One region of the Streptomyces sp. NPDC104581 genome, then DNA from elsewhere that is predicted to be linked to it. Evidence: predicted binding sites of a transcription regulator. Region 1 holds the regulator's gene; the other holds the start of a gene.
The links. The regulator HrcA, encoded in region 1, represses chaperone genes, less so after heat shock. The targets are predictions, from matches to a motif close to TTNGCACTCNGNNNNNCNGAGTGCNAA.
Positions count from the first base shown of each region.

Region 1 (14,517 bases):
CCGGGACGGGCGCGGCCCGATGCCTGTCCGCCGAGTCCCGCCGCCCCGCGGCGCACCGCGTTCCGCCCCGGACCGGACGGGCCGCGTGTGCGGCCCGCCGGGCGCGGGGGCGGAACGCGGGAACGGGCCCTGGGCCGTGTCCGACAAATGGCGCCGTCCGCCCGTAGGGCGGGGCTCGCGGCGGCTGGTGCGGTGCATCGCGAGGCGGAGGATCGGACTCGTACCGGGCGTACTCGGCCGAGTCCGACAACGCGGCGAGGTGCCGTACCAGGCGCCGCGAGCCAGGCGGGAATTGTCAGACACGGCCTAGCGGCCGTTGAACGCGTCCTTCAGCCTGGAGAACAGCCCCTGTTGGCCCGGCTGGAACTGGCCGGTGGGCCGCTCCTCGCCCCTGAGCTTCGCCAGCTCGCGCAGCAACCGCTCCTGCTCCGGGTCGAGTTTCGACGGCGTCATGACCTCGACATGGACGATCAGATCGCCCCGGCCGCCGCCGCGCAGATGCGTGATGCCGCGCCCGTGGAGCGGGATCGACTGGCCCGACTGGGTGCCCGGCCGTACGTCGATGTCCTCGACGCCGTCCAGTGTCTCCAGCGGACACTGGGTGCCCAGCGCCGCCGCGGTCATCGGGATCGTCACCGTGCAGTGCAGATCGTCGCCGCGCCGCTGGAACACCGCGTGCGGCGATTCGTGGATCTCAACGTACAGATCGCCGGCCGGCCCGCCGCCGGGGCCGACCTCACCCTCACCGGAGAGCTGGATACGGGTGCCGTTGTCGACGCCTGCCGGGATCTTGACCGTGAGCGTGCGGCGGGAGCGGATGCGGCCGTCGCCGGCGCACTCGGGGCAGGGGGTCGGCACGACCGTACCGAAGCCCTGGCACTGCGGACACGGCCGCGATGTCATGACCTGGCCCAGGAAGGACCGGGTGACCTGGGAGACCTCGCCACGGCCGCGGCACATGTCACAGGTCTGCGCGGAGGTGCCGGGTGCGGCGCCCTCGCCCGAGCAGGTCGTACAGACGACCGCCGTGTCGACCTGGATGTCCTTGGTGGTGCCGAAGGCCGCCTCGTTGAGGTCGATCTCCAGCCGGATCATCGCGTCCTGGCCGCGCCGCGTCCGCGACCTCGGGCCACGCTGCTGCGACGTCCCGAAGAACGCGTCCATGATGTCGGAGAAGTTGCCGAAGCCACCGGCCCCGAATCCGCCCGCGCCACCGCCCGCCTGCGAGAGCGGGTCGCCGCCGAGGTCGTAGACCTGCTTCTTCTGCGGGTCCGACAACACCTCGTAGGCGGCGTTGATCTCCTTGAAGCGCTCCTGCGTCTTGGGATCGGGATTGACATCCGGGTGCAGCTCGCGGGCGAGCCTGCGGAATGCCTTCTTGATCTCGTCCTGCGACGCGTCGCGGCGTACGCCGAGTACGGCGTAGTAGTCCGTGGCCACTTACGACTCCGCCAGGATCTGTCCGACGTAACGTGCCACTGCGCGTACCGCTCCCATCGTTCCGGGGTAGTCCATGCGGGTCGGTCCGACCACGCCGAGTTTGGCGACTGCCTCGTCGCCCGAACCGTAGCCGACCGCGACGACGGACGTGGAGTTGAGGCCCTCGTGGGCGTTCTCGTGCCCGATTCGTACGGTCATGCCCGAGTCCTCGGCCTCGCCGAGCAGCCTGAGGAGCACGACCTGCTCCTCAAGTGCCTCCAGCACCGGCCGGATCGTCAGGGGGAAGTCGTGCCCGAAGCGCGTCAGATTGGCGGTCCCGCCGATCATCAGCCGCTCCTCCGTCTCCTCGACCAGCGTCTCCAGCAGCGTCGCCAGGACGGTGGTCACCGTGCCCCGGTCCTCCAGGTCGAAGGACTCGGGCAGCTCCTGCACCAGCAGCGGCACGTCCGAGAAACGGCGGCCGACGACCCGGGCGTTGAGCCGGGCCCGCAGGTCCGCCAGCGAGGTCTCGCCGAACGGCACCGGGCAGTCGATCATGCGCTGCTCGACCCGGCCGGTGTCGGTGATCAGGACGAGCATCAGCCGCGCGGGGGCCAGCGAGAGCAGCTCCACGTGGCGCACCGTCGAGCGCGTCAGCGAGGGGTACTGCACGACCGCGACCTGCCGGGTCAGCTGCGCGAGCAGCCGCACCGTACGGCCCACCACGTCGTCCAGGTCGACGGCGCTGTCGAGAAAGTTCTGGATGGCCCTGCGCTCCGGCGCCGACAGGGGCTTGACGCCCGCGAGCCGGTCGACGAAGAGGCGGTAGCCCTTGTCCGTCGGAATACGCCCCGCGCTCGTGTGGGGCTGGGCGATGAAGCCCTCGTCCTCCAGGACGGCCATGTCGTTACGGACAGTGGCCGGGGAGACACCGAGCTTGTGCCGCTCGGTCAGCGCCTTGGAGCCGACGGGCTCCTCCGTGCCGACATAGTCCTGGACGATGGCGCGCAGCACCTCAAGCCTGCGTTCGCTCAGCATCGCGCACACCTCCAGCTCTGGTTCCTCGGATCCGGCTTGGCACTCGGTGCGTTGGAGTGCCAGCATTCCCCGGGCCAGTGTACGGCCGTGAGGTACGCCCCTAGCAAGGCCGACCGGTCACGCTACCGCGCGCGGCACCGCCGTCCCCACCGATAGCGTCGCCGTATGAACGTCCGTTGGGAAGAGCAGGGGTGGGAACGCATCGCACCGGGAGTCGGCAGACGCAGGCTCCCTGGCTGGGATGCGACGGTCGGGCTGGTCATGGGTGAGGACGCCGTACTTCTGTACGACACGGGCTCGACGCTCCGTGAGGGCGCCGAGATCCGCGCGCAGGCGCAGGCGCTCTGCGGCCGGCGCGTCACGCACATCGTGCTCAGCCATCCCCATTTCGACCATGTCCTGGGGACGGCCGCGTTCTCCGGGGCGCGGGTGTACGGCGCGGTCGGCATGGCGGAGCTGCTCCCGCGCGACCGCGACAGCCTGCGCGCCTCCGCCGTACGGCACGGGGTGGCCGTCGCCGACGCGACCGAGGCCGTGGACGTACTGGTCGGGCCGCAGCACGAGGTGTCCGGCGAGTCGACGCTCGATCTCGGCGGACGGCAGGTACTTCTCGCCAATGTCGGGCCGGGCCACTCGGGGCACGATCTCGCGCTGCTCGTCCCCGGCGAACGCGAGGTCGTCTTCTGCGGCGACGTGGTCGAGGAGTCGGGCGAACCGCAGGCCGGCTCCGACGCGATCCCTTCACGCTGGCCGGCCGCGCTGGACCGGCTGCTGGCGCTGGGCGGCGAGGACGCGCTGTACGTTCCCGGCCACGGCGCGACCGTCGACGCGGCGTTCGTACGGGCGCAGCGGGACCGACTGGCGGCGCGTTTCGGCACGGCGTAGCCACCCCGCGGGTATCCGCGCGGGGTGGCGCCGGCCCCGATATCGTCGGCGGATGCGCAGCTACAGCCCCGATCTGACCCCGCCCTGGAAGCGTTCGAAGCCGGTGCCCGAGGTGCCCGCGGAACCGGATCTGGTGGTCGAGGAGGTGTCGACCGGCTTCTGCGGCGCGGTGATCCGCTGCGAGAAGACCGCCGAGGGGCCGACGGTCACGCTGGAGGACCGCTTCGGCAAGCACCGGGTGTTCCCGCTGGTGGAGCGGGGGTTCATGCTCGAAGGCCAGGTCGTCACCCTGGTCCGGCCCACCGCGGGCGGTCCCGTCCGCCCCACCCGTACGGCCTCCGGCTCGGTCGCCGTCCCGGGCGCCCGCGCCCGGGTGGCCCGTGCGGGGCGCATCTATGTGGAGGGGCGGCACGACGCGGAGCTGGTGGAACGGGTCTGGGGCGACGACCTGCGGATCGAGGGCGTGGTCGTGGAGTATCTGGAGGGCATCGACGATCTCCCGGCGATCGTCGCGGAGTTCGGCCCGGCGGCGGACGCGCGCCTCGGTGTGCTGGTCGACCATCTGGTGCCCGGCTCCAAGGAGTCCCGCCTCGCGGAGCGGGTCACCGGGGACGACGTCCTGATCGTGGGCCACCCGTACATCGACGTCTGGCAGGCGGTGAAGCCGTCGTCGGTCGGCATCCCGGCGTGGCCGACGGTGCCTCGGGGGCAGGACTGGAAGACGGGGGTGTGCCGCGAGCTGGGCTGGCCGGAAAACACCGGTGCGGCGTGGCAGCGGATCCTGTCCTCGGTGCGGTCGTTCAGGGACCTGGAGCCGGCGTTGCTGGGCCGGGTGGAGGAACTGATCGATTTCGTGACGGAGCCGGGGTTGTAGTGCGGCTGGTTGCGGGGCGCCGGTGGGGTGGGGTGGTGCGGGCTGGCGCCCGGGGCCCGCTTCCGGGGCCGAGGTGCCGCCTCTTCGGGCCGGGGCGGGGTGGCCTCAATCGCCGGCCGGGCTTCGGTGGTGCGGGCCGGTGCCCGGGTGCCGCTCCGGGGTCATGCCCGGACGGCGTGATTTACGGCGCGTGCACCGCTCGTTGGACCCGACGACCCACCCTGTCCACGCACCACAAATCAGCCCAAGTGTCCGACCACGACCCCTGCGCGTCCCCCTTCCCCCCGCGGGAAGAGGGACGACCTGTCTCTGCGGGAGGCGGGACCGCCTGCGGGAGGTGGAAACGGGGGCGGCACGTGCCGGTGCCCTCACGGCGCGAAGCGGACCGGGGCAGGCCACCGCCAAGATCACCCGCGACAGACGGAGACGGGGGCTGGGGTCAATGACCACCGGAATCACCCCGCCGGAGGCGACCCCGGGGCCGTACCGCTGTCGTGACGCCGCAGGAGGGGCACACGGTGACGGTGACCGTTACGGGTGACGGCGGCGGACCCGGGGGCGGCCTCTGCGAGTCCCCTCACGGGGACCGTGGCCGGTGACCGCCAGGATCGCCCGCCGGAGGCGACCCCGGGCCGTGCCGGCCTCGTGACGCCGCAGGAGGGCGGACCGGGGGTCGGTGACCGTCGCGAGTGACGGCGTAAGGGGGGCGGGGTCGCAGGAGGTGCGTGTTCGGACACTCAGGCTGATTTGTGGCGCGTGAACAACCCGGGTCAACGGGTCCAACGAACGGGGCACGCGCCGTAAATCACGCCGTCCGGACATGCACCTCCGGAGACCCCGCACCCCAACCCACACCCACAACCGCAACCCAAACCCCAGACCCCGCACCCCGCCGGGAGGCCACCCGCCCCCGGACCGGGAGGACACCCGGAGGGCACCAGCCCGGCCGGCGATTGAGGCCAACCCGGCCGCCGGCCCGCAGGGGCGGACTCAGTCCACCAGCCCCCGCACCACCGCGTCCGCCAGCAACCGCCCCCGCAGCGTCAGCACCGCCCGCCCCTCCCTGTACGGCCCCGCCTCCAGCAGCCCCTCCGACCGTGCCCGCCCCGCCGCAGCCAGCCCGGCCGGCCGCAGCAGCGACAGCTCCACACCGTCGGACAGCCGCAGCTCCAGCAGGATCCGCTCCACGCGCCGGTCCTCCGCCGTGAGGACCTCCCGGCCCGCCCCCGGCGACCGCCCCTCCGCCAGCGCCGCCGCGTACGCCCCGGGGTGCTTCACGTTCCACCACCGGACCCCGCCGACATGGCTGTGGGCGCCCGGCCCCGCGCCCCACCAGTCCGCGCCGCGCCAGTACAGCTCGTTGTGCAGGCAGCGCCCGGCGTCGGTGGTGGCCCAGTTGGAGACCTCGTACCAGGAGAACCCGGCCGCCGCCAGCGTCTCGTCCGCGATCAGATAGCGGTCGGCGTGCTCGTCGTCGTCGGTCATCGGGATCTCGCCGCGCCGGATGCGCCGGGCCAGCCCCGTGCCCTCCTCGACGATCAGCGCGTACGCCGAGATGTGGTCGGGCCCGGCGCCCACCGCCGCCGACAGCGAGGCGCGCCAGTCGTCGTCGCTCTCGCCGGGCGTGCCGTAGATCAGGTCGAGGTTCACGTGGTCGAACCCGGCCGCGCGGGCCTCGGCCACGCACGCCTCGGGCCGCCCGGGGGTGTGCGTACGGTCGAGCACCTTCAGGACGTGCTGTCTGGCGCTCTGCATACCGAAGGAGATCCGGTTGAAGCCGCCGTCGCGCAGCTCCGCGAGGTACGCCGGGTCGACGGACTCCGGGTTCGCCTCGGTGGTGACCTCAGCGTCGTCGGCGAGGCCGAACTCCTCGCGTACGGCGCCCAGCATCCGTACGAGGTCGGACGCGGCCAGCAGCGTGGGCGTACCGCCGCCGACGAAGACCGTGCGGACGGGCCTGGGGTCGTCGCCGAGTACCTTCCGGGCGAGCCGGATCTCGTCGGTCAGGGTGTCGGCGTAGTTGTCGCGGGAGGCCAGTACGCCGCCCGAGCCGCGCAGCTCGGTCGCCGTGTAGGTGTTGAAGTCGCAGTAGCCGCAGCGGGTGGCGCAGTACGGCACGTGGAGATAGAACCCGAGCGGCCGGTCCGCGGCGCCCTGGAGGGCGTGCGGGGGCAGCGCGCCGGTCTCGGGCATGGGGTCACCGTCGGGCAGTGCGGAAGGCATGCCCCCAGTGTCCCGCACCTCGCGGGTGCGCCGGCGCGCCTCACACCGCGCGCAGCACCAGCATCGCCAGGTCGTCCGAGGGCGGGCTCGGGTCGAAGTCGTGCACGGCGCGTCTGATCCGCTCGGCGACGCCCTGCGCGCTCAGTCCCGCGCAGCCCGCGAGGATCGCGGCGAGGCCGTCGTCGTCGTCCAGGAGCAGCCGTCCCGAGCGGCGCTCGGTGACGCCGTCGGTGACGCACAGGAGCGTGTCCCCGGAGGCCAGGTCGAAGCTGAGGCTCTCGTAGGCGACGTGCTCGTCGACCCCGAGGAGCAGTTGCGGCTCGGCGGCCGCCCGTACCGTCCCGTCGGGCCGCAGCAGCAGCGGCAGGGGGTGGCCGGCGCTGGCGAGGGTGCAGCGGGCGCCGCCGCCGGTGCCGGGCAGCGGCTCCAGCTGGCCGTAGAGCAGGGAGAGGAACCGGGACTGGCCACCGTCGGCGAGCCCGGCGCCCCGGCCGTCGTCGAGGCTCTTGCCGATGTCCTGGATGTCACCGAGCGGGCCCAGGTCGCTGAGCCCGTTCTCGCCGCCGGAGAGGTCCTGTCCGCCGGCCACGGCGACCATCAGCGCCGCGGCCTCGGCGGCCTCCATCGCGTCGTCCAGCAGGAGCCTGTTGAGCCGGTCGAGGACTTCGCCGACGCGGTACCCCTCGCGGGCCAGGAGCCGCAGCCAGGGGCGGGCCAGTCCGGTGACGACGGCGGCCTCGGGGCCGCTGCCCTGGACGTCGCCGAGCATGAAGCACCAGCGTCCGCCGGGCGGCGCGGGGAAGACGTCGTAGAAGTCGCCGCCGACCACTCCGTCGTCGGCGGGCTCGTACACGAGGTGGCTCTCGACACCCGGGATCCGGGCGACCTGGCTGGGCAGCAGGCCGCGTTGCAGGATGCGGCTGATGGTGGCCTGCCGGGTGTAGCGGCGGGCGGCGCCGATCGCGAGGCCGACCCGGCGGGCGAAGTCCTCGATGAGCGCGATCACTTCGTCGGGCATCCGCGCCAGGCGCCGGCGTCCGAGGACGAGGGTGCCCAGGGGGCGGCCGTTGGCGACGAGCCGGCAGGAGACGGCGGCGCCGTCGTGCGCGCCGGTCTGGCCCGAACCGGGCCAGGGGACGGGCACAGGAACGTTCCGCCCTGGGCTCGAACCCGTCGTGTCCTGGGCGTCCGGGGAGTCGAGCAGCCGGGGCGGCTCCTTCTCCAAGAGGGTGCGCAGGATCTCGATGCGGGACTCGTCGGCGTGCCAGACGCGGGCCAGTCGCGGTGCGGCGCCCGCCCTGCCGTGGCCTTCGCCCTCGCCGTCGAGCCAGATCGCGCACCAGTCGGCGATCCGGGGCACGAGCAGCTGACCGGCGAGTGCCGCGACCAGGTCCTCGTCGAGCTGTCCGGCCAGCAGGTCGGAGGCTTCGGCGAGGAAGGAGAGGGCGCCCCGGCTGATCCAGTCGGGATCCTCGCGCGCCGTTCCGCGCGGGGCGGGGGCGATGATCTCGGCGGCGCGCAGTCCGCGCCGGAGCGCGGGTTCGCCGACGACTCCGGCGGCTCCCGCCGCCGCGTCGTCGGCGCCGACCGCCGGGTCGTCGGCGGTCGGCCCGTCGAGGGGGAGACGGGCCCAGACGGTCTTGAGGCCGGTGCGGTAGGTGATGCCCCAGCGTTCCGTGAGGGCGGCGATGAGCTGGAGGCCCCGGCCGTACTCGGGGGAGCCGCCGCCGGCCGGGCCGTGCGCGTCGCTGCGCACCGAGCGGGCGGGGTGGTGGTCGGACACCTCGATGACGAGGGCGGCGGGCTCCCGCTCGGCCGCGCTCTCGTCGTCGGGTCTCTCCTCCACCTCACGGGGTGCTTCGAGCCGGCAGAGCAGTTCCACGTTGGTGCCCGCGTGCACGACCGCGTTGGTGACCAGTTCGTCGACGATCAGCACGGCGTCGTCGGCCAGTCCGTCCGTGCTGTGCCCGCCCGGCGGGCACGCCTCGTCGCCCTGGCACAGGGCACAGGTGGCGAGCAGCCCGAGGCTGGTCCACTCGGCGAGCGCCGCGCGCACGAAGCGGCGCGCGGCGGACGGGGCGAGCGGATTCCCCGGCAGGCTGGTGCGTGCCGTGCGTCGCTCGTCGTTCCTGAACGTCCGGCTCCGAGCCGGATTCGGCTCTTGCGGATCGCCCACGTTCCCACAGTCCCCTATAGGCCCCACGTGCGGCTCCTGGTCGTTTCCCTCGTTGCGCCGCTCACCACCCGGACAGAGTGACAGACTGAGCGTGCCCATAAGCGTCGAGTCGTCGAAAATGGGCGAAGAAGTGAACGAAGAACGGAGCTCGGAACCACTTCCCCGGCCGCCGCGCCCTCCCTCACCCCGTACCCCGGATTCCCCCGCACCCGGCCATCACGCACTCGGACGCCACTCACGATGAGCAACCCGATACCCACCGAACCGCCCGCCGACACACCGGTCACCGACCGCGCCGGCATCCTCCTCGTCGACGACATGGAGGAGAATCTCCTCGCCCTGGAAGCGGTGCTGGCATCGCTCAACGTGCCGCTGGTACGGGCCCGTTCGGGCGAGGAGGCGATACGGGCGCTGCGCCGCGAGCGGTTCGCCCTGGTCGTGCTGGACGTTCGGATGCCGGGCATGGACGGTTTCGACACCGCGGCCGGCATCAAGCGCCTCGATCAGGCCAAGGACGTCCCGATCATCTTCCTGACCGGGAGCGATCCCGACAGCGGCTTCACGTTCCGCGGCTACGCGACGGGGGCCGCCGACTTCATCCCCAAGCCGTTCGATCCGTGGGTGCTGCGCGCGAAGGCGACCGTCTTCCTCGAACTCCACCGCAAGAACCGCCAGTTGGAGGTCCTGCTCGCGCGTGATCACGTACAGCTCGCGGAGATGGCCCGGCGGCTCTCCGCCATCGGGTCCCTGCTCGGCGCGGAGGGCGACGACGCGGACGGCGGTGCCGGCGAGGGTGACGGCGACGCGAAGACCCTGCGCGGGCCCGGCGAGTTGGCGGCGCTGCGCGGCCATGTGGCCGGGCTGGACAACATACTGCGGGAATTACGCCGCGGACGGAGCCCTCAGCCGTAGTTCCCGGCCGACAGCCCCGCCCGCGTACTCATGTACGACGCGTAGATGCCTCTACGCCTCCCGCGCTCCGGCGTACATCTCGTCCAGCAGGTGCTTGTACTCGCGCTCCACGACGGGCCGCTTGAGCTTCAGGCTGGGCGTCAGCTCGCCGTGCTCGATGTCCAGGTCGCGCGGCAGCAGCCGGAACTTCCTGATCGTCTGCCAGCGCTGAAGCCCCTCGTTGAGCTGCTTCACATAGCCGTCGACCAGTTCCTGGGTCCGCGGCGACGCGACCACGTCGGCGTACGACGCGCCCTCCATACCGTTCTCGGCGGCCCAGCCGAGCAGCGCGGCCTCGTCCAGCGAGATGAGCGCGGTGCAGAAGTTCCGGTCGGCGCCGTGCACCAGGATGTTGGAGACGTACGGGCACACCGCCTTGAACTGGCCCTCGACCTCGGCCGGCGCGATGTACTTGCCGCCGGAGGTCTTGATCAGGTCCTTCTTGCGGTCGGTGATCCGCAGATAGCCGTCGACCGACAGCTCGCCGATGTCCCCGGTGTGGAACCAGCCGTCGGATTCGAGGACTTCGGCGGTCTTCTCGGGCAGTCCGTGGTAGCCGTCCATGATGCCGGGGCCGCGCAGCATGATCTCGCCGTCGTCGGCGATGCGGACCTCGGTGCCGGGCAGCGGCTTGCCGACGGTGCCGGTGCGGTACGCCTCGCCCGGGTTGACGAAGCTCGCGGCGCTCGACTCCGTCAGGCCGTAGCCCTCCAGGATGTGGATTCCGGCGCCGGCGAAGAAGAAGCCGATGTCGGGCGCGAGCGCGGCGGATCCGGAGATCGCGGCGCGCAGCTGTCCGCCGAACGCGTCGCGGAGCTTGGCGAAGACGAGCCTGTCGGCGACGGTGTGCTTGACGCGGAGCGTGAAGGGCACCGAAGCGGTGCCGGTGTGGCGGAAGTTGTCCTGGCCGGCCTTCGCGTACTCGCGCGAGACACCGGCGGCCCACTGGAAGATCTTGTACTTCGCGCCGCCGCCCGCCCGCGCCTTGGCCGCGACCCCGTTGTAGACCTTCTCGAAGATGCGGGGCACCGCCGCCATGTAGGTCGGCCGCACCACGGGCAGATTCTCGATGATCTTGTCGACGCGCCCGTCGACGGCGGTGACATGACCGACCTCGATCTGGCCGGAGGTCAGCACCTTGCCGAAGACGTGCGCGAGCGGCAGCCAGAGGTACTGCACGTCGTCCCTGGTGATGAGCCCGGTGGCGGCGATGGCCTTCGCCATGTACGACCAGTTGTCGTGCGGCAGCCGCACGCCCTTGGGGCGGCCCGTGGTGCCGGAGGTGTAGATGAGGGTGGCGAGCTGCTCGGCCGTGATCGCGCCGACCCGCTCCTTGACGACACCGGGGTGCTCCTGGAGGTACTTCGTCCCGCGCTCCTCCAGTTCGGCGAGCGAGAGCACCCAGCCCTCCGGGTCGCCGTCGGCGGGCTTCGCGTCCGCCGTCTCGATCACCACGACATGGGCGAGGTCGGGCAGCTCGGCCCGGCGCTCACGCGCCTTGGCGAGCTGGGCGGCGTCCTCGGCGATCAGGACCCGGCTCCCGGAGTCGGCGAGGATGTACGCGCACTCGTCGGCGTTGGTCGAGGGGTAGACCGTCGTGGTCGCGGCGCCCGCGCACATCACCCCGAGGTCGGCGAGGATCCACTCGACACGGGTGGCGGCGGCGAGCGCGACGCGCTCCTCGGCACGTACGCCGAGCGCGATCAGACCGGCCGCCACCGCGTACACGCGCCCCGCGGCCTGGCCCCAGCTCAGGGACTTCCAGTCGTCGGGGCCCTCGCCCGAGGCGGAGGGAACGGGATAGCGGTAGGCCTCGGCGTCCGGCGTCGCCGCCACGCGCTCAATGAAGAGGGCCGCCACCGACGGCGGCCTGTTCTCGATCAAGGTCTTTGTGTCGCTCACGACGTCCTCCGGGCCCCGCAAAGCTGCGCGACTGGCTTGTTGTTTAACTGGTGAGTAACCATCGAGCAGTGATCAGACTAGAGGGCACCCGCCCGGTGCGTAAGAGGACGCGTGCAGCCGCTTCATAACGAACCGGACCCGTGCATGACGCACGGGCCCGGGCGCCTGAGCGCGCGGGCCCGGACCCCTGACCTACCGGCGAGTCACTTCTTCTTGCCCGACGACTCGTCACTGGAGAGCACCGCGATGAACGCCTCCTGCGGGACCTCCACGCTGCCGACCATCTTCATCCGCTTCTTGCCCTCCTTCTGCTTCTCCAGCAGCTTGCGCTTCCGGGAGATGTCACCGCCGTAGCACTTGGCGAGAACGTCCTTACGGATGGCGCGGATCGTCTCGCGGGCGATCACCCGCGAGCCGATGGCCGCCTGGATGGGCACCTCGAAGGCCTGGCGCGGGATGAGCTCCCTGAGCTTGGCGACGAGCCGGACGCCGTACGCGTACGCCTGGTCCCGGTGCGTGATGGCGGAGAAGGCGTCGACCTTGTCGCCGTGCAGCAGGATGTCGACCTTGACGAGCTGGGCGCTCTGCTCACCGGTGGGCTCGTAGTCCAGCGAGGCGTAACCACGGGTCTTGGACTTCAGCTGGTCGAAGAAGTCGAAGACGATCTCGGCGAGCGGGAGGGTGTAGCGGATCTCGACCCGGTCGGCGGAGAGGTAGTCCATGCCGAGGAGCGTGCCGCGGCGTGTCTGGCACAGCTCCATGATCGAGCCGATGAACTCACTGGGCGCCAGGATCGTGGCCCGCACGACGGGCTCGTGCACCGAGTCGATCTTCCCCTCGGGGAACTCGCTCGGGTTGGTGACGGTGTGCTCCTTGCCGTCCTCCATCTCGACCCGGTAGACCACGTTCGGCGCGGTCGCGATCAGGTCGAGGTTGAACTCACGCTCCAGCCGCTCCCGGATCACGTCGAGGTGCAGCAGCCCGAGGAAGCCGACACGGAAGCCGAAGCCGAGGGCCGCGGAGGTCTCCGGCTCGTAGACCAGCGCCGCGTCGTTGAGCTGGAGCTTGTCGAGGGCGTCGCGCAGCTCGGGGTAGTCCGAGCCGTCCAGCGGATAAAGACCGGAGAACACCATCGGCTTGGGGTCCTTGTAGCCGCCCAGCGGCTCGGTCGCCCCCTTGCTGAACGAGGTGATCGTGTCACCGACCTTGGACTGCCGCACGTCCTTCACGCCGGTGATGAGGTAGCCGACCTCGCCGACGCCCAGGCCGTCCGCCGGGGTCATCTCGGGCGAGGAGACACCGATCTCCAGCAGTTCGTGGGTGGCGCCGGTCGACATCATCCGGATGCGCTCGCGCCTGTTGAGCTGGCCGTCGATGACACGGACGTAGGTGACGACGCCCCGGTAGGAGTCGTACACCGAGTCGAAGATCATCGCGCGCGCCGGGGCGTCCGCGACGCCGACCGGCGGGGGCACGTCCTTGACGACCCGGTCGAGCAGCGCGTCCACGCCGACACCGGTCTTCGCGGAGACCTTCAGGACGTCCTCGGTCCGGCAGCCGATGAGGTTCGCCAGCTCCTCGGAGAACTTCTCGGGCTGCGCGGCCGGCAGGTCGATCTTGTTGAGCACCGGGACGATGGTGAGGTCGTTCTCCATCGCCAGATAGAGGTTGGCGAGGGTCTGCGCCTCGATCCCCTGGGCGGCGTCCACCAGCAGGATCGTGCCCTCGCAGGCGGCGAGCGAGCGGGAGACCTCATAGGTGAAGTCCACGTGGCCCGGAGTGTCGATCATGTTCAGGACATGGGTCGTTCCCTGGTCAGGACCCTCGTTGGGGGCCCACGGCAGCCGGACCGCCTGGGACTTGATCGTGATGCCGCGCTCGCGCTCGATGTCCATCCGGTCGAGGTACTGAGCGCGCATCTGCCGCTGGTCGACGACTCCGGTCAGCTGGAGCATCCGGTCGGCGAGCGTCGACTTGCCGTGGTCGATGTGCGCGATGATGCAGAAATTACGGAGCAGCGCCGGGTCCGTACGGCTCGGCTCGGGCACGTTGGTAGGGGTCGCGGGCACGCAGGGTCCTGATTCTTGAGACGCGCGGCGTCTCGTCTCGGGTCGACATCGGATCGATACGTAGGCTCCATCGTCCCACGGGTACGGGGCTGCGCCCGGTTTGGGCCGGTCGGACGGTCACTGGTAGCGTGGGCGGCTGTGTCTTCCGCTGTCTCGGCGCGGGCACTCATTCAAAGATCATCGAACCTGAAAAGGCATTTCGTGGCGAACATCAAGTCCCAGATCAAGCGGAACAAGACCAACGAGAAGGCGCGCCTGCGCAACAAGGCCGTCAAGTCGTCGCTCAAGACCGCGATCCGCAAGGCCCGCGAGGCCGTCGTCGCCGGTGACGTCGAGGCGGCCAACGTGGCCGTCCGCGAGGCGTCGCGCAAGCTCGACAAGGCTGCCTCGAAGGGTGTCATCCACAAGAACGCCGCCGCCAACAAGAAGTCGGCGCTGGCGTCCAAGGTTGCCGCCCTCCAGGGCTGAGCGACTGTCTGCTCACTCTTGATTCCAACCGCCGGAACGGACTCAGCGGGCCCTCTCTACCGCTCCTGACCGGTGTCTTACGGATTCGCACACGACTGCGTTCGCCACGCGGGTGCGGATCCAGCCAGGTTTGACGACGAAGGCCCCGGTACGCCGTACCGGGGCCTTCGGCACGAGGTACGCGGCTTGCGGCTCCCCTGCTCCGGTCCCCACGGCAACGCGGCAACGCGGCAACGCGGCGAGGGACGCGTACCGGCCGCCGTGAGCCGGACGCCGGTTCGAAAACAGGACCTAGCGGCCGGCGCGGGCCGCGCGGGCGATGGTGACGACCGCCTTCTCCAGCGCGTACTCGGGGTCGGCGCCGCCGCCCTTGACGCCTTCGTCGGCCTCCGCGACCGCGCGCAGCGCCGTCGCCACCGCGTCCGGGGTCCAGCCCCGCATCTGCTGGCGGACCCTGTCGATCTTCCACGGCGGCATGCCCAGCTCGCGGGCGAGGTCGGCGGGCCGGCCGC
Region 1 is NZ_JBVJNN010000013.1:125,570-140,086, forward strand. It holds gene dnaJ (molecular chaperone DnaJ) at 307-1,440, opposite strand; gene hrcA (heat-inducible transcriptional repressor HrcA) at 1,441-2,457, opposite strand; gene ACZ61E_RS13770 (MBL fold metallo-hydrolase) at 2,623-3,342, shown strand; gene ACZ61E_RS13775 (DUF3097 domain-containing protein) at 3,395-4,216, shown strand; gene hemW (radical SAM family heme chaperone HemW) at 5,207-6,439, opposite strand; gene ACZ61E_RS13785 (SpoIIE family protein phosphatase) at 6,480-8,615, opposite strand; gene ACZ61E_RS13790 (response regulator) at 8,856-9,527, shown strand; gene ACZ61E_RS13795 (AMP-dependent synthetase/ligase) at 9,579-11,468, opposite strand; gene lepA (translation elongation factor 4) at 11,672-13,537, opposite strand; gene rpsT (30S ribosomal protein S20) at 13,739-14,005, shown strand; gene holA (DNA polymerase III subunit delta) at 14,297-14,517, opposite strand, start outside.

Region 2 (14,517 bases), on a different contig from region 1:
GACCGCGCACCGCGACCGCACAGCCGCGCGCCGCCGCACAGGCGCGCACCGCCCAACCGCCCAACCGCTCGACCGCTCGACCGCTCGACCGCTCGACCGCGTCACCAAAACGGGGCTTCCTCAGGTTTCTGCCAGCTCGCCAGAAAGAGCCGCTTCTCCATGACCTCCATGCCCACCGATGCCTCCTCGATGTCCGGCGCCGGTTCCGCCTCCAGCCCCGCCTACGGCGAACTCCGCGCCGAGCTCGCGACCCTCACCACCGAGGCGTTCCGCCCCGAACTCGCCGACATCGACCGCCGGTCGACCGAGGACATCGCCCGCGTGATGAACGGCGAGGACCAGACCGTCCCGGCCGCCGTCGCCGCTCAGCTCCCCCGTATCGCCGCCGCCATCGACGCCACCGCCGAACGGATGGCCCGTGGCGGCAGGCTGATCTACGCGGGCGCCGGCACGGCCGGCCGTCTCGGCATCCTGGACGCCAGTGAGTGCCCTCCCACCTTCAACACGGACCCCTCGGAGGTCGTCGGCCTCATCGCGGGCGGCCCCGGCGCGATGGTCAAGTCCGTGGAGGGCGCCGAGGACTCGAAGGAACTGGCGGCGGCGGACCTGGCCGAGCTGGGGGTCGGCCCGGACGACACCGTCGTCGGCATCTCGGCGTCCGGCCGCACACCGTACGCGGTGGGCGCGGTCGAGCACGCCCGCTCGCTCGGCGCGCTCACCGTCGGTCTGTCCTGCAACGCGGACAGTCCGCTCGCCGCCGCTGCCGAACACGGCCTGGAGATCGTGGTGGGCCCCGAACTGCTCACGGGCTCGACGCGGTTGAAGGCGGGGACGGCGCAGAAGCTGGTCCTCAACATGATCTCGACGATCACGATGATCCGGCTCGGCAAGACGTACGGAAACCTGATGGTCGACGTCCGCGCGTCCAACGAGAAGCTGCGGGCCCGCTCCCGCCGTATCGTCGCGCTCGCGACCGGCGCGGGGGACGAGGAGATCGAGGCGGCGCTCGCGGCGACCGACGGCGAGGTGAAGAACGCGATCCTCACCATCCTCGGCTCGGTCGACGGACCCACGGCGGCCGGTCTGCTCGCGGACTCGCACGGTCATCTGCGGGCGGCGCTCCAGGCGTCGAAGGGGACCTCGTCCGATTCGTAGGATCGTGACACCGCGCACGACCGAGCCCCACCCCGAACACCCCGCATCTTCCGCAGCCCCCGCACTCCCCGGTAAGGACGACCGCCCATGACCACCGCCCACCCCGCCGACGCCCCTGCGGCCCTGTCCCGCGCCGAAGTGCGCGGGCGCGCGACCGGCGCCGGTGTCATGGCCTTCTTCGGCCTCGGCTGGACGGCGTGCGGTGTCACGGACATGCCGGTGCCGGCGGGCCGGGCGGTGTTCGCCGCCGCCGTACTCGCCTCGCTCACCGTCGCGTTCCTGGCCTCCCGCAGGAGCCGCGCGGCGGCGGACGCCCCGGCGCACGGCGACCCGACGGCGGCCACCAGGAAGAAGACGGGCCTGCGCTTCGGGCTGGTGGTGCTGGCGGAGTGGGTGGCGATCTTCGCGATCGCCCGCGCGCTGGTCGTGACGGACCACACGGAGGCGATCCCGGCGTTCGTCGCGGCGGTCGTGGGCGTCCACTTCTTCCCGCTGGCCCGTCTGTTCGGCGTCCGCGCCTACCACCTCACGGGCGCGGCGATGTGCGCGTCCGCCCTGGCCGCGGCCGTACTGGCGCCACTGACCTCGACCACCGCCCTCTGGACGGCCCTTCCGGGCTTCGGCTCGGCGGCGGCGCTGTACGCGACCTGCGTACATCTGCTGCGGTCGTGACGCGCTCGCGGCGGGCCTGCGCGTGATCCGGCCTCAGACAGGGAAAGCGGCGGTCTCCAGCGTCGTCCCGAACGGCTGGGGCAGCACGATCGGCTTCCCGAACGCCACCTGCTCGGAGTGCTTGTACGTGCCGTCCTCGCTCGGCTCGCTGAAGAGCGTCACCACGGGACCGCGGGTGTCGAACCGGTCGATGAGCAGGTAGAGCGGAACCAGCGCGCGGGCGTAGGCCCGGTACTTCTTCGTCCGGTCGTCGCGGGCGTTGCCCTTGGAGGTGATCTCCACGATGAGCAGGGCTTCCGCGGCGTCCACCGGATCGTTGGTGTCCGCTCCGACAGCCTCGACGGCCTCGGACGGCATGATCACCAGATCCGGCACGTAGAGCTTGTCGAGGGGCGCGACATGTACACCGAGGGTCTGGTAGATCTCCAAGTCCTCGGACAGATTCCGGTAGAGCGTGCGCTGCACCCTGGCTGCGATGCCGTTGTGATGCGCATGCGGCGGCGGTACCAAGACGATCTGCCCTTCGTCGATCTCGGCGCGCCAGCCTTCGGGCACGTCCAGCTCACGCCATGTCTCCAGTAGGTACTCCCACGGGCGGAACTCAGATGACGGGTCGTTCTCGACCATCGCGGCGGTCATCGCGGGTCCCTTCTCTGCGGCCTGAGCTAGGCGAGCGTAGATCGACAGATGGACAGCCCTGCCGACTCTTCACCCAGCGTCCCACGAACGAGTGACGAACGCATCGACCTGCCGTTTCGCCCTCCCCGGACGCCCGGCCGGGAGGGAAGCCCGCCCGCCATGCCGGAGCGCTTCGGGAACGCACGCGTCAACGCAGCGGTACGGACACCGCGTTGTACGTCGTCTCCGGTGTCGGAGGTGTCGTGAAGCGGGCGTTGACCAGATAGAGCCGGTCGCCGAGGCGGGCCGCGGTCGTGGGGACGTCGAAGCGGGGGTCGGTGATGGAGCGGCGCAGCGTCGCGGTGCGGGCGCGGGGGTCGAGGTCGAAGACCGTGATGACGTTGAGGCGGTTCTGCACCACGTACAGCGTGCGGCCGACGCGGAGCAGTCCGTCGCCGTTGACGACCGACTCCGCGCCCCGCAGGGTGATGTTCGTGGCGTGCCCGGTCCTCGGATCGACGCGGAACAGCGTGCCCGCCGGGCTGTTGACCACGATCAGCGCGCGGCCGTCGGGGGTGGTCTCGATGCCGTTGGCGCTGATGGTGCCGGCCGGCCCCTGCTCCCAGTCGCCGCCGAGCGGGACCTCCCGGAGGTCGCGGCCGCCTGCGCCGTGGCCGCGCGGGACGGTGTAGATCACGGGGGCGTGCGAGTTGGTGAACCAGGCGCGGTCGCCGTACAGGATCACGTCGTTGACGAAACCGGCCGTCGTGGGCTGATACGTGGCGGTGAGCCGGTTCGTACGGGTGTCGAGCACCCGGATGGAGGCGCTCAGACCGCCCGAGACGTAGAGGAGCCCGTCGCGGTCGAGCTTCAGGCCGGTGGCCGCCGCGCCGGCCGCGCCCGCGAGGACGGTCCTGCCCTCACCGGTGCGCAGATCGGCGCGGCGGACGGAGCCGTCCGCGAGGGAGCCCATGTAGGCGTACGGGCCGGCGCCGATGGCGATGCCCTCGGGGCGGAAACCGTTGGGCAGCGCGAACTCGGCGGGCCACTGGGGGCGGCCGGGCCGGCCGGTGCGCGGCTGCGCCGTGGCCGTGCCCGCACCGAGCGCGAACGCCGTCGCGGCGACGCCGCCGAGCACAGCACGGCGGGAGGGGCGGGAGGAGCCGGGGGGAGTCAGGGGCATGGTGTCGGGCCTCCGGGGCTTCGGGGGTGCCTGGGGACAGGGACAACTCCGGTGCGCTATGCGCACGTAACGCGCCGCGCCCGCCACCGAGTTCCCGGTGCCGGGGGCGAACGGTCCCGGCTGTAGCCTCGGCGGCATGTCAGCGAATGATCGGGAGACCGTGTCCGCCGAGGTGACGGCATGGCTGTCGGAGAACGCCGTGCCCCTGAGCGGCGGTCTCACCGCCGGAGCGCCCACTACCGACCTCCAGCCGCTCAAGCGGGTGCTCGACGGCGTACGGATCGTGGGGCTGGGCGAGTCCACCCGCGGCACCCGTGAGTTCTTCCGGCTCAAGCACCGTCTGCTGGAGTACCTGGTCACCGAACTGGGTTTCACCGTCCTGGCCATGGAGGCGAGCGCGTCCGCCGGTCCGGCCGTCGACGCGTACGTGCGCGACGGTGTCGGCGACCCCGAACAGGTGCTGAGCGGGCTGGGGTTCTGGACCTGGCGGACCGAAGAGGTCCTGGCCGTGATCAAGTGGATGCGCGCGTACAACGACGGGCGGCCGGACGGGGAGAAGGTCCGCTTCACCGGTGTCGACCCGCAGCGGTCGGGGGATTCGCTCGCGGTGCTCGAAGCGTTCCTGACCAGCGTGGCACCGGAGCGGCTGCCCGCCCTGCACTCCGCGCTCGGGGTGCTCGCCACCGCGTATCCGGGCTCGCTCCCCGACCCGGAGCAGAAGCTGATGGGCGAGGCGACGAGGCTGCTGGAGTTCGTCCGCGGCTACGACGAGCCCGGCACCCCCGCCGGCGCCGTGGCGGTGCGGCACGCGCGCAATCTGGTCAGGGCCGCCGATCTGGTGACGCGCGGCACCCGGCACCCGGATCCGGAACGGACCGTCCAGGCCGCACGGGACCGGTACATGGCGGAGGCCGTCGAGGACGTCATGGACGCCGACCCGGCGGCCAAGGTGGTGCTCTGGGGCCACAACGGCCATGTCACGAAGGGCCTCAACCCCGGTGGCGGCCGGCCGCTGGGCCTGCGTCTGCGCGAGCGGTACGGCGACGCGTACTACGCCCTCGGGCTCCTCTTCGGCTCGGGGTCCTTCCGTGCCCACCGCATCTGGCCGGGCCCCTGGAGCGGCGTGGGCGGTCTGACGGGCCGTATCGCCGAGGGCAACCCCATCGGCCCCGCCCCCGCGGGCACCGTGGAGGCGCAACTCGCCGCGGCGACACCGCAGGACCACCTGCTGGACCTGCGCCCCGCGACGGCCGGGGACGCGCCGCGCGCCGTACGGGAGTGGGCCGGGGCCACGCACGGGACGCGTACCTTCGGCGCGCTGGTGACGCGCTGGTTCTACCGCCGGGACCTCAGCCCGGTCCGGCCGGCGGACGCGTACGACGGACTGGCCTACGTGGCGGTCTCGACGGATTCCCGGCCGATCCCGCGGCACCGCCCGTAGACCGGGGGCAGGGGCGGAGCGGCCCGAACGCCCCGAGGGCGGCACCCCCTTCACGGGAGTGCCGCCCTCGGTTCGTCGATCCGTGCGGGACAGCCGAACGGCCAGAGGCCGGTCAGAAGTCCATGTCACCGCCCGGCATGCCGCCCGGCGCGCCGCCGGCGGCGGCCTTCTCCGGCTTGTCGGCGATGACGGCCTCGGTGGTGAGGAACAGCGCGGCGATCGACGCCGCGTTCTGGAGCGCGGAGCGCGTGACCTTCGCCGGGTCGATGATGCCCTCGGCGATCATGTCCACGTACTCGCCGGACGCGGCGTTCAGGCCGTGACCGATCTTGAGGTTGCGGACCTTCTCGACGATGACGCCACCCTCAAGACCCGCGTTGACCGCGATCTGCTTGAGCGGGGCCTCCAGCGCGAGCTTGACGGCGGCGGCGCCCGTCGCCTCGTCGCCTTCGAGCTCCAGCTTCTCGAACACCGAGGAAGCCTGGAGCAGAGCCACGCCACCACCGGCGACGATGCCCTCCTCGACGGCGGCCTTGGCGTTGCGCACCGCGTCCTCGATGCGGTGCTTGCGCTCCTTGAGCTCGACCTCGGTCGCGGCACCGGCCTTGATGACGGCCACGCCGCCGGCCAGCTTCGCGAGGCGCTCCTGGAGCTTCTCGCGGTCGTAGTCCGAGTCGGAGTTCTCGATCTCGGCGCGGATCTGGTTCACGCGACCGGCGACCTGCTCGCTGTCACCGGCACCGTCGACGATGGTGGTCTCGTCCTTGGTGATGACGACCTTGCGGGCGCGGCCCAGCAGGTCGAGACCGGCGTTCTCCAGCTTGAGGCCGACCTCCTCGGAGATGACCGTGCCGCCCGTGAGGATGGCGATGTCGTTCAGCATCGCCTTGCGGCGGTCACCGAAGCCCGGGGCCTTGACGGCGACGGACTTGAAGGTGCCCTTGATCTTGTTCACGACGAGGGTGGAGAGCGCCTCGCCCTCGACGTCCTCGGCGATGATCAGCAGCGGCTTGCCCGACTGGATGACCTTCTCCAGGAGCGGCAGGACGTCCTTGACGCTGCCGATCTTGGAGTTGACGATCAGGATGTACGGGTCGTCGAGCGACGCCTCCATACGCTCCATGTCGGTGGCGAAGTACGCCGAGATGTAGCCCTTGTCGAAGCGCATGCCCTCGGTGAGCTCGAGCTCGAGACCGAAGGTCTGCGACTCCTCGACGGTGATGACGCCTTCCTTGCCGACCTTGTCCATCGCCTCGGCGATGAGCTCGCCGATCTGGGTGTCGGCGGCGGAGATGGAGGCCGTCGAAGCGATCTGCTCCTTGGTCTCCACGTCCTTGGCCTGCTCCAGAAGCGCACCGGAGACGGCCTCGATGGCCTTCTCGATACCGCGCTTGAGGGCCATCGGGTTGGCGCCGGCGGCCACGTTGCGCAGGCCCTCGCGGACCAGGGCCTGGGCCAGGACGGTCGCGGTGGTCGTACCGTCACCGGCGACGTCGTCCGTCTTCTTGGCGACTTCCTTGACCAGCTCGGCGCCGATCTTCTCGTACGGGTCCTCGAGCTCGATCTCCTTGGCGATGGAGACACCATCGTTGGTGATCGTGGGGGCGCCCCACTTCTTCTCGAGGACGACGTTTCGGCCCTTGGGGCCAAGGGTGACCTTGACGGCGTCGGCGAGCTGGTTCATCCCGCGCTCGAGACCGCGCCGTGCCTCCTCGTCGAACGCGATGATCTTGGCCATGTGAAGTGGTCCTCCCGGACAGGGGGTGGATTGCTCCGGACCGTGTCCGCGCCCGCGACGGACGGCCGAAGAGCCCTGCGGTTCCTTGCCCCACAGGCTCTCGGGCCTCGCTGACCCGGTCCATAAGTTGTCACTCTCACCTACAGAGTGCTAACGCCAATGATTAGCACTCGACCCCCGAGAGTGCAAGCGACTCCCGGGTGACCGCGGAGCCGCGCGGGACCCGCGCACGCCTCGCGCACACCCCGGCGCGCACGCACGAGGGGCCCGTATCCCCTGCCGGGATACGGGCCCCTCGTCCGTGAGTGCGTCGTTGGCCGATCGCGCCGGGATCAGACGGCGAGCTTGACCATGTCCGCCTGCGGACCCTTCTGGCCCTGCGAGATCTCGAACTCAACTCGCTGACCTTCTTCAAGGGTGCGGTAGCCGTCCATCTGGATCGCGCTGTAGTGGACGAAAACATCCGCACCACCGTCGACCGCGATGAAGCCGTAGCCCTTCTCCGCGTTGAACCACTTGACGGTGCCCTGAGCCATGCCCAACTCCCCTATTACTGGCCCCTGCGCGGGACCGCACTTCGCGCCGGAACGCGTCGACCGCGGCTGAATGTATCTGCCCAACTGCCCTCTGCAACAGGTCAATCGGACGAGAATTCTGGGCACGGCAGAACACGCAAAGGGGTGAATTGCCGGGCCACCAGGGCAAGTCGGGCCGGGCAAAGCGCAAGGAACCGCGCAAACAGCGTCCGCACTTCGACCGCATCTTGTCGCGAACTCATATGCTCGTGGCACAGGCGGCGGCGGGGCTACCCCAACTGTACCGCGTTCAACCTCATGGAATTGCCCCCTCCGTTTCTCTCGCGGAGGGGGCAACACCGTTCACCGTGCGTGCCGTTCAGCCGCCGGCGACCGCCGGGATGATCGAGATCCCGGCACCGTCCGGGGTGGCGGTCTCCAGGCCCTGCTCGAAGCGGACGTCGTCGTCGTTCACGTACACGTTGACGAAGCGCCGGAGCTTGCCCTGGTCGTCCAGGACGCGGGCGGCGATGCCCGGGTGGTTGGTCTCCAGGGACTCGATGACCTGGGAGAGGGTCGTGCCCTCGGCCGGGACCTCGGCCTTCCCGCCGGTGTAGGTACGGAGGATGGTGGGGATGCGGACGTTCACGCTCATCGGTTTCTGCCTTCCGGGAAGGAGCGGGTTGGTGAGGTGCTCAACGCGCCAGACCGGCCGCGCGGAACGCGTCGAGGCTCGGCGGGATCGTCGCGGTCGGCCCCGTCGTCGGCGCGACGGCGTCCAGCGTCTTGAGCCCGTCCCCGGTGTTCAGCACGACCGTGGTGAGCGCCGGGTCGAGCAGACCCGCCTCGATGAGCTTGCGCGTCACGCCCACGGTCACCCCGCCCGCCGTCTCGGCGAAGATCCCCTCGGTCCGTGCGAGCAGCTTGATCGCGTCGACGACCTGCTCGTCGTCCACGTCCTCCACGGCGCCGCCGGTGCGGCGGGCGATGTCCAGCACGTACGGGCCGTCGGCCGGGTTGCCGATCGCCAGTGACTTGGCGATCGTGTCGGGCTTCTGCGGCCGTACGACGTCGTGGCCGGCCTTGAAGGCGACGGAGACCGGCGAGCAGCCCTCGGCCTGCGCGCCGAAGATCTTGTACGGCTTCTCCTCGACCAGGCCGAGCGCGATCAGCTCCTTGAGCCCCTTGTCGATCTTCGTCAGCTGCGAGCCGGACGCGACGGGGACGACGAGCTGGTCGGGCAGCACCCAGCCGAGCTGCTCGCAGATCTCGTAGGCGAGGGTCTTGGAGCCCTCGCCGTAGTACGGGCGGAGGTTGACGTTGACGAAGCCCCAGCCCTCGCCGAGCGGGTCGCCGATGAGCTCCGAGCAGAAGCGGTTGACGTCGTCGTAGTTGCCCTCGATGCCGACGAGTTCGCCGCCGTAGATCGCGGCCATGACGACCTTGCCCTGCTCCAGGTCGTGCGGGATGAACACGCAGGAACGGAAGCCGGCGCGGGCCGCGGCGGCGCCGACGGCGCCCGCGAGATTGCCGGTGGAGGAGCAGGAGAGCGTGGTGAAGCCGAAGGCGCGCGCCGCCTCGACGGCGATGGCGACGACGCGGTCCTTGAAGGAGTGCGTCGGGTTGCCGGAGTCGTCCTTCACGTACAGGGCGCCGGTGACGCCCAGCTCACGGGCGAGGTTGTCGGCCTTGACGAGCTTGGTGAAGCCGGGGTTGATGTTGGGCTTCGACGCGACGTCGGCGGGGACGGGCAGCAGCGGGGCGTAGCGCCAGATGTTGTCGGGACCGGCGGCGATGCGCCGCTTCAGCTCGTCCGGGTCGCCCGTCGGCAGGTCGTAGGCCACTTCGAGGGGGCCGAAACAGCTCTGACAGGCGAAGATCGGGCCGAGTGCGAAGCGTTCCCCGCATTCGCGGCACGAGAGGGCGGCGGCGGGTCCGAGGTCCACGGTGCCGGCGTCGGATGCTGCTGATCCGGTGGCAGTGGTGGTGTCGTTGGTGTCGGAGACGGTCTGCACAGCCATGAAGGCGAGGGCCCTTTCCTCATCTTCCTCGCGACGCATCTCGCCGCGAGACGGAATTGGCACCTTCCCCACCGTGACCTCGCGGTCGGCGGGAGGGTTGCCGGGGCTTCAACGGGCCGTTCCCTCTGCCCCTCTGGATGAGCGGTATTCGATTGTCAGCCTGATGACCCCGACGTGCGACGGTCATCCGCGTTGTTCAAGACTGTAACCGAACCCCTGGACGGTTGAAGGTCTCGTCCGATCCGCGAGATGGAGATCACGTGCTGGAAGAGGTGGAGCGCTGGCTGGCCCGGCGGTCCTGGTCCGCGGCGGACCGGCCGCCCGGCGTGCTGGCCGCGGCGAAGCAGGGTACGCAGGTCAGCGTGGTGCTCCCGGCCCTGAACGAGGCGGCGACGGTCGGCCGGATCGTGTCGGTGATCCGGCGCGAACTGATGTCGGGCCCGGCGCCCCTCGTCGACGAGCTGGTGGTGATCGACTCGGGTTCGACCGACCGTACGGGGGAGGTCGCGGCGGCGGCCGGGGCACGGGTGGTGCACCGGGACGACATCCTGCCGAGGCTGCCGGCCGTGCCGGGCAAGGGCGAGGTGCTGTGGCGCTCGCTGCTGGTGACGAGCGGCGACATCGTCTGTTTCGTGGACGCGGACCTGAGGGACTTCTCGGCGGATTTCGTGTCGGGGATCGTGGGGCCGCTGCTGACCGAGCCGGACGTGCTGTTCGTGAAGGCGATGTACGACCGCCCGCTGGGCGGCGAGCCGGGGCAGGGCGGGCGGGTGACGGAGCTGGTGGCGCGTCCGCTGCTGAATCTGCACTGGCCGCTGCTGGCGGGCTTCGTGCAGCCGCTGGGCGGCGAGTACGCGGTACGGCGCTCGCTGCTGGAGCGGCTGCCGTTCCCGGTCGGTTACGGGGTGGAGCTGGGGCTGCTCGTGGACGCGCTGCACACGGTGGGGCTGGACGCGCTGGGCCAGGTCGACGTCGGGGTGCGCAGACACCGCCACCAGGACGGGCGGGCGCTGGGGCGGATGGCGGCGGCGATCTACCGGACGGCGCAGGTGCGGCTGTCGCGGGGGCATCTGGTGCGGCCGGTGCTGACGCAGTTCGAGCGGGGCGGGGGCGGCTTCGAGCCGCGTACGCACGCGGTGGACACCGAGGAGCGGCCGCCGATGCGGGAGATCGCGGAGTACGCGGAGCGGCGCGCGGCGTAGGGGCGCCGGGGGGGGCGGGCCGCGCCGGGCGGGCCGTGAGGGGGTCGCCGGGTGCGGCCGGACGGCGTCGGGAGTCGCCGCGTGGCACCACCGGTCCGTTCGTATGATTTGCGTATATTGCCCGGTATGGCGATGACTGCGGTGACCCTGACCACGGAACAGCTCTGGCTGCTGGGCGGCGTGGCCCTGGCCCTCGTCGCCGCGGGGGTGGTGGCGCTCGCGGCGGGCCGGGGCCGCGGACGTGGCTGATCCTCGCCGACCTGAATCCGTACGTTTGAGCGTTTGTGCCACGGGCTAGATTTCGGCACATGGTCTCCGAGCACGCCGCCCAGGTTCTCGTCGCGTCCAATCGCGGCCCCGTCTCGTACACACTCGGCGAGGACGGCGAGCTGACCTCCGGGCGCGGCGGCGGCGGGCTCGTCTCGGGCCTCTCCGCCATCGGACCCGACTCGAACGCGGTGTGGGTCTGCGCGGCCCTCGGCGACGGCGACCGCGAGGCCGTACGGCGCACCGGCGGCCGGCTGGACACCGCCGACACGGGCGGCCAGCGGGTGAGGATGCTCGGCATCCCGCCGGAGACCTACGCGGACGCGTACAACGGCGTCGCCAACTCCACGCTCTGGTTCGTCCACCACCTGCTCTACCAGACACCGCTGGAGCCGGCCTTCGGCTCGGACTTCCGGGCGCGGTGGGCCTCCTACGAGGCGTACAACCGCGCGTTCGCGGAGGCCCTGGCCGACGAGGCGGGCGACGGCGCTGCCGTCCTGATCCAGGACTACCACCTGGCCCTGGTGCCCGGCATGCTCCGGGCGCTCCGGCCCGATCTGCGGATCGGGCACTTCTCGCACACCCCGTGGGCCCCCGTCGACTACTTCCGGCTGCTCCCCGACGACATCGCGCGCCAGCTGCTGCGCGGCATCCTCGGCGCCGACCGGGCCGCGTTCCTGACCCACCGCTGGGCCGACGCCTTCACCGCGTGCTGCGAGGAGCTGCTGGGCGGGACGGGGAAGACCCGGATCGGCGTGCACGGCCTGGGCGCCGACGCGGACTTCCTGCGGGAGCGGGCGAGCCGCCCCGACGTCGACGAGCGGCTGGCCGAGCTGAGGGAGCAGATCGGTGTCTCGGACGGGGCCCCGCGCAAGGCGATCGTGCGGGTGGACCGTACGGAGCTGTCGAAGAACATCGTGCGCGGGATGCTCGCCTACCGGCAGCTGCTGACGGACCGTCCGGAGTGGCGCGGGCGGGTCACGCACGTGGCGTTCGCCTACCCGTCCCGGCAGGACCTGGCCGTCTACCGCGACTACACGGCCCGGGTGCAGGAGGTGGCCGACGAGATCAACTCCGCCTACGGCACGCCCGACTGGACCCCGGTGGTGCTGCACGTCAAGGACGACTTCGCACGCTCGCTCGCCGCGTACCGCCTCGCGGACGTGGCGCTGGTCAACCCGATCCGCGACGGGATGAACCTGGTCGCGAAGGAGATCCCGGTCGTCTCGGAAGAGGGCTGCGCTCTGGTGCTGTCCCGCGAGGCGGGCGCGTACGAGGAGCTGGGCGACGACGCGCTGGTGGTGAACCCGTACGACGTCGCGGCCACGGCGGCGGCCCTGCACGAGGCCCTGTCCATGGACGGCGACGACCGCGCGGCCCGTACGAAACGCCTGGCCGCCGCCGCGACGGCGCTGCCCCCGCAGCGCTGGTTCCTGGACCAGCTGGAGGCGCTGCGGAACGGCTGAGCGGCCACCGGGCCGGTGGTCCTTGAGCAGTACGCCGTGGACGGGGCCGCCCGCCCGCCCCTGCACGATCGGGGGGTGGGTCCGCGCCGCCTCGCCGTCCACGACGTCCGGCGGCGGACGCCGGCCGGTGGCGGCGTGCCGCTCCCTGGCGGGCAGGGGTTTCTCACCGGTCACCCGGCCGGTGTCGAGGCCGCACACGTGGATGCCACGCCCGGCGAGCGCGGCGGCGCCGGCGCGGGTGAGCATGTTGAGGACCGCCGCGCGCGAGCGGCGCACCCGGTGTCGCCCCGGTCTCGGCCCGGCGCCCGAGGTCTGGACCTCTGTGCTATGGGCTGTCCCGTAATCCCCGGCGGGCGCGCGACGACGGCTACGGCTCCTCGCCGCGTTGTCGGATCGCCCGAATACGCCCAGTACGAGGACGACCCTCCGCCTTGCGACGCACCGCATCCGACGCCGCACACCGATCCACCGGGGATGACGGGACAGCCCTTAGAGGCGGGCGGCCACCGCCGCGAGGAAGCCGGTCAGCGCCCCCGGGCCCGGCAGCACCAGGTCGGCCTTCGCGGCGAGTTCGGGGACCTCGCCCGTGCCGCTGCACAGCAGCAGACCCGGATGGCCGTCGCGGCGCAGGGCCTCGACCGCCGCGTAGGCCGGGAGGTCCCCCAGGTCGTCGCCGCCGTAGACGACCGTCTCGGCGCCGATCTCGTCGACGTACTCGCGCAGGGCCACGCCCTTGTCCACGCCGGGCGGGCGCAGTTCCAGGACGAGGCGGCCCGGTTCGAGCAGCAGGCCGTGCCGGGCCGCCAGGTCGGCGAGCGGTTCGCGCAGGGCGTCGAAGGCGCCCTGCGGGTCCGTGGCCCGGCGGGTGTGGACCGCGACCGCCTGGCCCTTCTCCTCGATCCACGTACCGCGCCAGGAGTCGAACCGGTCGAGGAGCGAGGGGAGTTCGGCGCGCACGGCGGCGACGCCGGGATGCGGCTCCGGGGTCCGTACGGACCCGCCGGCCGCGTCCCAGCGTTCGGCGCCGTAGTGACCGAGGACGACGAGGTGTTCGAGGCCGGGCACCTGGGCGAAGCCGCCGTACCGTACGGCGACGTCGGCCGGGCGGCCGGTGATCACCGCGACGGACGCCAGGTGCGGGGCGAGGGCGACGAGCGCGGGGACCGCTCCGGGGTGGGCGCGGGCCTGTTCGGGGTCCGGGACTATGTCGGCGAGAGTGCCGTCGAAGTCGAGCGCGACGACGGCCTTGCCGGGCCGCGCGAGCAGCGCGGCCAGCCCTTCGGCGCCGGCGGGGGTGACGGGGGTCGGCAGGGGGTGCGAGTGGCTGCCCATGCTCCGACCCTATCCGCGAGCGTGTCCCGCCGGGGCGGTGGCGGAGGTTCGTTTCAGCCGGGTCCGTCCGGTGGCCGGCTCGTCCTCGTACGCCGGACGGGCTCGGTGGTGCCCGCCCCCGCCGGCCGTTCCCGTGTTCAGCGGCTCGCGCGGCGGGCGTCCCTGACGCGGCGCAGGCGGTTGACCGTCACCGGGTCGTGGACCAGGGCCAGCGGGTCGTCGATGAGCACGCCCAGCAGCTGGTAGTAGCGGGTGGGCGAGATGCCGAGCCGCTCCCTGATGACGCGTTCCTTCGCGCCGGGGCCCGGCCAGGAGCGCTTCTCCACGGCGAGGACGGCGCGGTCCCGCTCGGTCAGCTCCGACCGGCCGGCGCGACCGGGGCCCGCGTGGTCGCGGTCCTGGTGCGGCGCCTGCCCGGTCTCGGGCTCGGGTATCGGTGCGGCGGTGGCGGTCATAGGGCTGCCACGCTACTCGGCGTTCTCCGCCGTCGTCGCGTCGCGGCCGATCCTCGCCAGGATCTCCGAGGGCACCGCGCCGGGCTGCACCGTCTTGCCGATGTTCTTCTTGATGTCGTCGCTGACACCCGCCCACGACGTCTTGCCGAACGGGTACAGCTCGGCGGTGGGCAGCGCCTCCAGGAACTTCCGCAGGTCCTTGTGCTCGTCGTCCGCCACCATCGTCTCGGAGGCGCTGTAGGTGACGGGCAGGAGGTCGTACTGTCCGACGAAGTCCATGACGTTCTCGTCCTCGAAGGCGAAGTCGAGGAACCTTCCCGCCTGTTCACGGTGGCCGGCCTGCTTGAACGCCATGATCCAGTCGGCCACACCCATCGTGGCCTCGGACTTGCCGTCGATGCCGGGCAGCGGCACCATCCCCACGTCGACACCGGCCTTCTCGGCCTCCTGCA
Region 2 is NZ_JBVJNN010000021.1:9,734-24,250, forward strand. It holds gene murQ (N-acetylmuramic acid 6-phosphate etherase) at 160-1,155, shown strand; gene ACZ61E_RS18680 (DUF7010 family protein) at 1,243-1,827, shown strand; gene ACZ61E_RS18685 (Uma2 family endonuclease) at 1,861-2,466, opposite strand; gene ACZ61E_RS18690 (NHL repeat-containing protein) at 2,654-3,628, opposite strand; gene ACZ61E_RS18695 (erythromycin esterase family protein) at 3,765-5,069, shown strand; gene groL (chaperonin GroEL) at 5,182-6,807, opposite strand; gene ACZ61E_RS18705 (cold-shock protein) at 7,140-7,343, opposite strand; gene ACZ61E_RS18710 (ubiquitin-like small modifier protein 1) at 7,702-7,977, opposite strand; gene thrC (threonine synthase) at 8,018-9,343, opposite strand; SAM riboswitch class I at 9,360-9,487, opposite strand; gene ACZ61E_RS18720 (glucosyl-3-phosphoglycerate synthase) at 9,604-10,545, shown strand; gene ACZ61E_RS18725 (hypothetical protein) at 10,672-10,794, shown strand; gene ACZ61E_RS18730 (alpha,alpha-trehalose-phosphate synthase (UDP-forming)) at 10,854-12,278, shown strand; gene otsB (trehalose-phosphatase) at 12,768-13,610, opposite strand; gene ACZ61E_RS18740 (DUF3263 domain-containing protein) at 13,748-14,065, opposite strand; gene ACZ61E_RS18745 (ABC transporter substrate-binding protein) at 14,078-14,517, opposite strand, start outside.
Region 2: the regulator HrcA is predicted to act here: its motif matches at 6,935-6,961, upstream of groL (chaperonin GroEL).